Gimesia maris: one gene and its partners. The protein of the gene in region 2 binds, or shares a complex with, the protein of the main gene of each other region. Links are inferred from orthologs where the notes say so. Each region holds a gene or a part of one and is shown on either strand. Other genes may lie near its edges. The genes, in order: GmarT_RS10475, accD and accC.

Region 1 (2,919 bases), 440 kb from region 2 along the record:
CCGCAGCCCCCATCAAACTTTAATCCAAACGTCTCACCGGAAATGGATGAGTTTATTTTGAAGATGCTGGCCAAGAAGCCAGAGAACCGGCATGCTTCCATGGAAGAGGTGGCCTCAACCATCCGAAACCTGAAGATGTTCAAAGCCGAAATTTCCGAAATCATCGCTCAGGAAAAAGCGGATGCGGAAGAAGCGGAAAAAGAATCCATGAAGGAGAAACGCCTCGACAGCCGTGCGGACGCGCGACTCTCCGAACTGGTGAAAGAAAACCCGGAACTGGCCAAGCAGTTGATCGCAGATCGTAAAGCCAACGCCAAGCCTAAGCCCAAACCGGAGCCGGCTCCACAGAAAAAACCACAGCAGCAACCGCAACAGCCGCCTCAGCCCATGTATCCGCCTCAGTACCAGCAACCCATGTATCCGCCGCAATACCAGCAGCCGATGTATCCGCCGCAGTACCAGGGGCAACCCATGCCTCCCGGCGGCTATCCACCACCGCCGCAGGGATACCCCCAGCAACCTTATCCGCCTCAGCAGTACCCGCAGCAACCCTACCCGCCACAACCACAACAGCCGGGACAGCAGCCACCACAACAGCAACAACCACCGGCACAGCAACAGCCAGCCCAGCAACCTCCGGCTGCCAATGCGCCACCTCAGCAGTCACAGGCACCGCAACAACCGGCAAAACCACCTCAAAATCAGCCGGAACCACCAAAAAATGAAGAGAAAGAGCAAAAATCCAAAAATGATGATGATCTTCCCTTCATGGATGAATTGCCGGATGTGATCTGAAATCATAAAATCTTCCAGGAACGGCATGCATCTGGTAAACTGCCCGACATCTTTAAACACCTACTCATTCATTTTTAATACGCGGTCTCAAATACTATGTCTGTTATGAATCAACTTCCATTCGAACGTCCCATCTACGAACTGGAAGAGCAGCTCAAGAAAATCGAGCAGGAACCCAATCCCACACCCAATACCAAAGACGCCATTCGCAATATGCGACTGGAAATCACACGCATGAAACGTGAGATCTTTGAAAACCTGGATGCCTGGGATACGGTTAAGGTCGCCCGCCACGCGGAACGCCCCCAGACACTCGATTACCTGGAACTCGTATTTGATGAATTCGTCGAACTGCATGGCGACAAAGCCATCGGTGATGACCGCGCCATTCTGACGGGCCTCGCCAAACTGGACGGACAGAAAGTCATGTTTGTCGGGCAGCAGAAAGGACGCACGTTAAAAGAGCGCACGGAATGCTATTACGGCTGTGCCCATCCCGAAGGTTACCGCAAGGCGCTGTCCAAAATGAAGATGGCAGAAAAATTCGGGATTCCCATCATCTGCCTGATTGACACACCTGGCGCTTACCCGGGCATCAAGGCAGAAGAACAGGGAATCTCCTACAACATTGCCATCAACCTCAGGGAAATGTCACTGCTGAAAACTCCCATCGTCTGCGTCGTGATTGGCGAAGGGGGTTCCGGGGGAGCCATCGGCATCGGTGTTGGAGACCACATCTCCGTCCTGCAGTATGCCTACTATTCCGTCATCACACCCGAAGGCTGTGCCGGCATCTTATGGAAGGATGTTAAATTCGCCAACGAGGCAGCCAACGCCCTCAAATTCACCAGCAAGAATCTGCTGGAACTGGGAATCATCGACGAAGTCATCCCGGAACCACTGGGGGGCGCCCATCGTGATCATCGCCAGATGGCGACTGCACTGAAGGCTTCCTTATCTTCCAACCTGAAGCAGCTGACAAACATTCCATTGGATCAACTTGTCGACCAGCGTTACGAGAAGTTCCGCAAGATCGGCAAGTTCCACGAAACACTCGAAGTAGAAACCGCATAAGACCACCGCGGCTCCAGCTTCGCAACAAAGACATCAGGCGTACGCCCGTTGAATTCCAGAAAGGAACCACCAACGGGCGTACGCTTTTTTTACGACTGGTGAAGCTGAAGTAGTACCCGCGCGGAATAAACAAAGTTCTGCCATTCACAACCCATCTACGGCCCATTTGGATGCTATGCTTTAAGCAGACGTTTCCCGGTCGAGAAATCGATTGAGGATTGCAGCCTGGCTTTCTTCCCATCGGATGAAAATACGTCATTTCTGCGCGTCGAAAACAACCGGCCTCCCAGAGGCCCGGCAGTGAGCTGAAAAGGAAAACGCGATGCAAGTGTCACAAATCCGAATCGAGGCCCTCAGAGACGCATTTCTGCGCAAGGAGTTCGGGGAACCTGCTCTCCGTGAAGTTGATGTCACCGGAAACGAATTCACAATCGCAATCGCCGACCAGTCGCGTCAGATACCCGGGGAAATGGAGACACGAAAATCGCAGTTCAGACCCGGCCAGAGAACTCGCATCGGGGCATGTAAACGGGCCTGTTTTAAGACGCGATTTCGACGCACGTTTCAGCATACTCAGAGCGAGCAACAGCAGCATAAATCAATGCCACGATCGGCTCGTCTGGATCGCGTTGAAGAGCGGCTGCAGAATGAGATCAAACCAGTGATCAGACGGGGCTCCGCGAGAGAGCAGCAGCTTCTGTTGAACACCGCTTTTGCATGACGCCATTCAAGGCATAAGAACACAGGCCACACCGCAAACACCAGTAAAGCACCCCACAACGAACGTCCGATAATGTCCGTTATGTTAAGTTCGGCGTGAATTTTAGCCTGTTTTTACAGGGTTTGCGATTCTCCCTGATTCCGATCTCCCACTCTACATACTCTTTGAACTGGTACCCGACTTTACTCTCAAAGCCTCTCTGCTTCAGCATCACGATGATCCTGAAAGCAGAGTCGAATTCCACTTCAACATTTCACCTGCGTTGTGCTTCACGCATCCGATCCTGCAGCGCTGATCCCAGTGCATTGATGGGAACCTGCTGCAGTTCC
Region 2 (3,155 bases):
TTTCTGGGACTGGTAGACTTCTTTAAACGGTACCAGCATCTCATCAATAGTCTGCCAGCGATCCTGCGGATACAGTTCCAGTCCTTTCATGATCGCATCTGCAATCTGAGGGTTGATTCCCGGCAGCAGTTCCTGAATCGGTTTTGGCGGTGAATTGATGTGTTGGAGTACCGCCTCCATTGTCTCTGCTGCCTTCCAGGGGAGTTGTCTGGTGAGCATTTCGTAGCAGGTTACAGCATAGGAAAAGATATCAATTTTCTGGCTGGTCTTCTGTCGCTTGATCAACTCAGGCGCCATGTAAGCAGCAGTACCAGTGCGGTTGCCAGGCAGTAAAAAAGGCGGTGTATTCGGGACTACGAGACCAAAATCGATTAATTTGAGTTGCTGTTCATTATCGACCATGATATTGCGGGGACAGATATCACGGTGGATCCAGTTTTCATTATGGAAGTACTGAATGGCTTCGCCGAGCTGAATCATGTATTTCAGACAATTGGTCCGCATGTCCTCGTTTTGTGCTTCGACAAGAAAACTGAGGCTGTAACCTTCGATGAACTCCATGACCAGAAACTGCTCACCTTCGGAAGTCAGTCCATGTTCAAATGTTTTGACAATATGAGGGTGCTGAAACTGAACTGCAATGTCGCCTTCCCTGGGTTTGTTTAACCCTACGAATCTGGCCTCCAGTTCTTCCGTTTTCTGTTTATGGAGAACCTTGAGCGCGACGGTCCTGCCTGAATTGAGATCACGGGCACGCCAGACTTTAGACATACTGCCCTGCCCGACCCGACCGATCAGTTCAAAACGCTGCTTGATGTTGACGCGAGGCTGGCGGGACTCTTTGGAAAAGAAACGCTTTAAGAAGTTCATGTATTCACCAGCAGGCAAAGAGTGAATTCAGGACCAGGTTTATCCCAAGTTCAGAAGAATAGAAACCGGCCCACTACCAATAGTATAAGTGTCTTTGAGGCAATACGCAAAGTGCTGCCAGGCAAAGCTTCAAATAATACTTTTGAAGAAAGACCTGTCTCATCAATGCAGTTGGTGGCGTTGTGTTTTCTGATCAGATAAATCAGGCACAATAATCGATCAGGCGAGCCAGTTCCGAGCGAAGTTTTGGTCTGGAAATAATCCGGTCAACGAACCCGTGTTCAAGCAGAAACTCACTGGTCTGGAAACCTTCAGGCAGCGGGCTTTTAATTGTAGCCTCAACGACCCGCGGTCCGGCGAATCCGATCAGTGCTTCTGGTTCTGCGACCACAATATCCCCCAGTGAGGCAAAACTGGCAGCCACCCCTCCCATAGTAGGGTTGGTTAATACCGAAATAAACAACCCTCCTTTATCATGGAATCGCCCGAGAGCGGCAGAGACCTTACCCATTTGCATCAGGGAGAAAATGCCTTCATGCATGCGTGCACCACCGCCGGAACCACTGATAATGATCAAGGGCAGTTTCAGTGCAGTCGCCTGTTCGATGGCGCGTGTCAGCTTTTCGCCTACTACAGATCCCATACTGCCCATAATGAAGGCAGAGTCGGTGATGCCAATCACCAGGGGGCGACCGCGCATATATCCACGCCCTACAATACAGGCATCTTTCATGCCCGTTTTCTTCTGCTCAATCAGGATCCGGTCTTTGTATGTTTTGTTTTTGTCCGCAAATACTAACGGGTCACCGGCGGTGATATCCGGAAACCATTCTTCAAAACTGTCAGGGTCAAGCAGTTGCTGAATGCGGGTTTCTGCTGAAATGTAAAAATGATGATCACATTCCGGACAAAGGCCCAGTCCCTGCTCGACCTGCTTGCAGAAAACTGTGGCGTTACAGGCGGGACACCGTTGCCAGAGCCCTTCCGGTACTCCCCGTTTGGGGCGGGAAGTATGACTTAACCATGAATCAATATTAGATTTCGGAGCTGAACTCATCTTATTTGGCCTCCTCGAACCGCCACTTCTCGGTGTGGTTTCCTTGACCCTGGGGGGAATCCTTCTTTTCTGTTTGATCGTCCGAACTTACCTGCTTTGAATCACTTTTTTTGGGAGGCGATTCAAGAATTTCGAACATTTCATTCTGGCAAAATTTCCCGTTGTGCTCAAAAGAAATTTTATCTTTATTCTCATTTCGCAACAGGCAGGAAATAATTGTTGCCAGAGGTTCAGAAGCTACGATAGCAAAATTCTGTTTCTTTTTCAGGTACTTTTGTAGTGTTTTTTGCACGCGTTTCACTGCTTCAGAGGCCAGTTCTCCCTCGGGGGGGCAAACTGTTTCTGGTGATTCGGTCCATTGTTTCAGCAGTTTCGGGTATTTCCGGCGTACTTCCTCGTACTCCAGTCCCTGCCAGAGGCCCTGGTTCAAATTTTTCAGCCCTTCTTTTTCCTTGACAGGAATTCCCAGGTTTTCCCCTAACTGCTCAGCAGTTGACAGGGCTGGTTCTGAAGAGGATGTGATAATCGTTTCTATCCCTGAGTTTTCAATCTGCGCAACGAGATTCTTGACCTGCTCCTCACCTTCCGCGTTCAGAGGAAGGTCGAGCGTTCCTTGTATTCGTTCATCTTTATCAAAGTCTGTACAACCAGGTCGTATCAGCACCACCGTTGGCATTATTAGGTATCTCTTTTAAGTTGAGGAAGCTGTCTTGCTCCCGGCTTTTGCAGCCAGTTCGCTGACAGCTGTAGAATAGTCGGCCTGATCAAAGATGGCACTTCCAACTACAAAATAGTTGGCGCCTGCGCCGGCCGTTTCAGCAATGGTATCCATGGCAATTCCGCCGTCGACCGACAGTATCGTGTCGGCGGGAATCATTGATTTCAGCTGTTTGATTTTCTCAATGCTCGATTCGATGAAGGATTGTCCGCCGAACCCGGGTTCCACGCTCATAATCAGGACCAGGCCCGCCTGATCCAGGTAGGGTTCGACAGCACTCAGGGGAGTTTCAGGACTGACGGCCAGGCCAGGGATGACCCCCGACTGATTTAAATGTTTTAAAATATCACCGGGATCGGGAACTGCTTCGATATGTACGGTGATGGAATTACAGCCGGCTTTGATGTAGTCATCAATGTACTTTTCCGGATGGCTGATCATTAAGTGCGCATCAAAGGCCATGCTGGTCAATGAGCGGACTCGTTCAATCAACAGTGCGCCATACGAAAG
Region 3 (3,051 bases), 2.8 Mb from region 2 along the record:
CTTACGTTGCAGAGGCTTTGTCGGGAAAACGTGCCGGGTTGTGCCCGAATTTATTAGAGAAACTCCCCCGTTTCTCTTGGTTTTCTGATACGATTTGGCTTAGAATCTGGTTCTTAACATGTCAGGCGGGGTAGAGCGTGCGCGCAAGACGTAAGCGTTTGGTCCCTTTCCCATATGGTCAGCTGATAGAGTGAAAATCTGGAACGCGTTGCTGAGGGACGTTATTGTCAATCCGTCCTTAGTTTACAGCAGGCAATGCGAGTGCAGCATGAGAATACGAAATTAAGGTAGGTCAATGGCAAAAAACGAGGTGCCGAAAGGCGAACCTTTCGATTTGGAAAAACTTCAGACTCTGTTTGAAATGATGGAAAAGCACGGACTGACCGAGGTCAATCTGAAGCGCGGCGAAGAGACCTGGAAATTGCGTCGTGGGCCACAGGAGACCGTTTCGATGGTTCCGGCACCGATGCAACATGCAGTTCCTGCTCCCGTGGCCGCTCCTGCAGCCGCTCCGGCTCCTCCGACAGAAGCGGCACCAGCTGCTGATGCCGGTCCTGTGATCAAGAGTCCGACTGTGGGTACGTTCTATGCCTCTCCGAGTCCTGACGATCCCCCGTTTGTCAGCGTGGGTTCCAAAGTGGGCTCAGATACCATTGTCTGTATCGTCGAAGCGATGAAAGTCTTCAATCAGATTCCAGCTGAGATGAATGGAACGATTACGGAGCTTCTGGTGAAAGATGGCGAAGCGGTCGAATTCGGCCAGCCTCTGTTCCGGATCTCCCAGGGCTGAAGCCTGTTATCGTAGAAAGTTCGCGATGAAGCAGGTCATGCTGTTGCGTTCAGAAACTCAGATGTAGTGTCCTTTTACCAAGTCAAAAACACATGTTTCAAAGAATACTGGTTGCAAACCGAGGTGAGATCGCACTGCGGGTGATACGTGCCTGTCGTGAAATGGGAATCGAAACTGTTGCGGTTTTCAGTGAAGCAGATCGGGACGCACATTATCTTTCACTGGCCGACGAGGCGATCTGCATTGGACCGCCGGCAGCGACCGACAGCTACCTGATGATCAATCGGATTATCAGTGCTGCTGAAATCGGTAATGTGCAGGCGATTCACCCCGGTTACGGGTTCCTGGCGGAAAATGCACACTTCGCGGAAGTCTGCCGCAGCTGTAATATCGAATTCATCGGCCCGCCTCACGAAGCGATGGCTCAACTCGGCGATAAAGTCTCTGCCCGGGAAATCGCCAAGGCTGCCAACGTGCATGTGTCACCGGGGACCGAGGGGCTGGTGACGGATGAAGCAGAAGCACTCAAGGTCGCCCAGGAGATCGGTTACCCCGTACTGATCAAAGCGACCGCCGGCGGTGGCGGTAAAGGGATGCGGGTGGCCCGCAATGATATCTCACTGAAAGCCGGACTCAAAGCGGCTGCCGCGGAAGCTGAAGCCGCCTTCAAAAATTCCGGCGTCTATATCGAAAAATACATCGAAAATCCCAGGCACGTCGAAGTGCAGATCATGGCCGACAATCACGGCAACGTGCTTCACCTCTGGGAGCGTGACTGCAGTCTGCAACGACGACACCAGAAACTGGTAGAAGAGAGCCCGGCTCCGAACCTGCCTCACTCGGTTCGTGAAGACATCTGTAAAGCCGCCTGTCGATTGATTGAAGCCGCTGGCTACACCAACGCCGGTACGGTGGAGTTTCTGGTCGGACCCGACAACCAGTTTTACTTCATCGAAGTCAATGCCCGGATTCAGGTCGAACATCCGGTCAGCGAACTGGTGACAGGCATCGATCTGATCAAACAGCAGATTCGGATTGCTGCCGGTGAGAAACTGGATCTGAAGCAGAAAAATATTCCCTGTCTGGGATCTGCCATCGAACTCCGTATCAATGCGGAAGATCCCGAAAATGATTTTCGTGGATCACCCGGCAAAATCACAAAGTTGCGGGTTCCCGGCGGGCCGGGTGTCCGCTTTGACTCGCATATTTACGAGGGGTACACCGTGGGCCCTTATTACGATTCTCTGATTGGCAAGCTCATTGTCCACAAACCGACGCGTGAAGAGTCGCTGGCTTGTATGAGGCGTTGCCTGGATGAGTTCGTGATTGAAGGGATCAAGACCACGATTCCCCTGGCGAAGAAGATCTTTAATCACTCGGCGTTCATTGAGGGTAAGGTCGATACCACGTTTATCGAACGAACCTGGTAAATTGTTCCCGGAGATTGGTACGACGAACATTCGGTCGTTTTGTATTGCAGCAGACCTGCGGGCATTCACTTCGCTCATCCGCCAGGGGTCCTGTGTCGGCAAAACTTCTCGGTTTCGGAAGCGAAGTTTCGCTCACTTCCTATTGTAAGCTGGTCATATTTTGAGTCTCTCAAACACAGTCAGAGACGTTACTTTTTTGAAAACAGGTACAGGTAGAATAATGAGAGTTGGTATTTTAACGGGTGGTGGAGATTGTCCTGGTTTGAATCCGGTGATTCGTGGTGCCGTACGCGTCATCTGCAATGCGGGCGGCGAAGTGTATGGTCTGCTGGAAGGCTGGCGCGGCGCGATTGAAGGTAACTACATCGAACTGAATTCAGAAAACACAGACGACATCATCTTCAAAGGGGGAACCATCCTGGGGTCTTCCCGTACCAATCCTTATAAGAATGAAGAAGAAGATGTACCCAAAGTACTGGCGACACTTGAAAAGCTGGGTCTGGACTGTCTGATCGCCATCGGCGGTGATGACACACTGGGCGTAGCCAGCAAACTCTGGAGCGATCATAAAGCCCCCGTGATCGGCTGTCCCAAGACCATTGATAACGACCTGAGTTCGACCGATGTAACCTTCGGTTTCGATACTTCCATTAATATCGTGATGGAAGCCGTCGACCGCTTGCGAACCACGGCCGAGTCACATCGGCGCATCATGGTGGTTGAAACCATGGGACGTCATGCAGGCTGGATCGCACTGTTCTCCGGTCTGGCAACGGCCGCCGATTACACGCTGGTTCCCGAACAGCCGATTGAAATGGACCGTATGATTGA

What was found.
Region 1: the proteins of accD (region 2) and GmarT_RS10475 are in contact, whole or in part, in a solved structure (PDB 8UXZ), measured with the Escherichia coli proteins. The link is inferred for Gimesia maris from one-to-one orthologs.
Region 3: the proteins of accD (region 2) and accC are in contact, whole or in part, in a solved structure (PDB 8UXZ), measured with the Escherichia coli proteins. The link is inferred for Gimesia maris from one-to-one orthologs.

Annotation. Positions count from the first base shown.
Region 1 is NZ_CP042910.1:2,826,244-2,829,162, reverse strand. Bases 126-2,884 are described here. They hold GmarT_RS10475 (acetyl-CoA carboxylase carboxyltransferase subunit alpha), read left to right. Parts: upstream 126-900; coding sequence 901-1,869; downstream 1,870-2,884. Other genes in these bases: GmarT_RS10465 (CvpA family protein), read right to left, coding at 2,844-2,884; GmarT_RS10470 (hypothetical protein), read left to right, coding at 2,192-2,590; GmarT_RS10480 (serine/threonine protein kinase), read left to right, coding at 126-795. Also shown: more of GmarT_RS10480, read left to right, coding at 1-125; more of GmarT_RS10465, read right to left, coding at 2,885-2,919. UniProt on the Escherichia coli protein: Component of the acetyl coenzyme A carboxylase (ACC) complex. First, biotin carboxylase catalyzes the carboxylation of biotin on its carrier protein (BCCP) and then the CO(2) group is transferred by the carboxyltransferase to acetyl-CoA to form malonyl-CoA.
Region 2 is NZ_CP042910.1:3,267,954-3,271,108, forward strand. What follows is about bases 1-2,995. They hold accD (acetyl-CoA carboxylase, carboxyltransferase subunit beta), read right to left. Parts: upstream 1,928-2,995; coding sequence 1,073-1,927; downstream 1-1,072. Other genes in these bases: GmarT_RS12160 (serine/threonine protein kinase), read right to left, coding at 1-870; GmarT_RS12170 (histidine phosphatase family protein), read right to left, coding at 1,929-2,603; rpe (ribulose-phosphate 3-epimerase), read right to left, coding at 2,619-2,995. Also shown: more of rpe, read right to left, coding at 2,996-3,155.
Region 3 is NZ_CP042910.1:445,050-448,100, forward strand. What follows is about bases 161-3,051. They hold accC (acetyl-CoA carboxylase biotin carboxylase subunit), read left to right. Parts: upstream 161-882; coding sequence 883-2,220; downstream 2,221-3,051. Other genes in these bases: accB (acetyl-CoA carboxylase biotin carboxyl carrier protein), read left to right, coding at 296-790; GmarT_RS01670 (6-phosphofructokinase), read left to right, coding at 2,441-3,051. UniProt on the Escherichia coli protein: This protein is a component of the acetyl coenzyme A carboxylase complex; first, biotin carboxylase catalyzes the carboxylation of the carrier protein and then the transcarboxylase transfers the carboxyl group to form malonyl-CoA.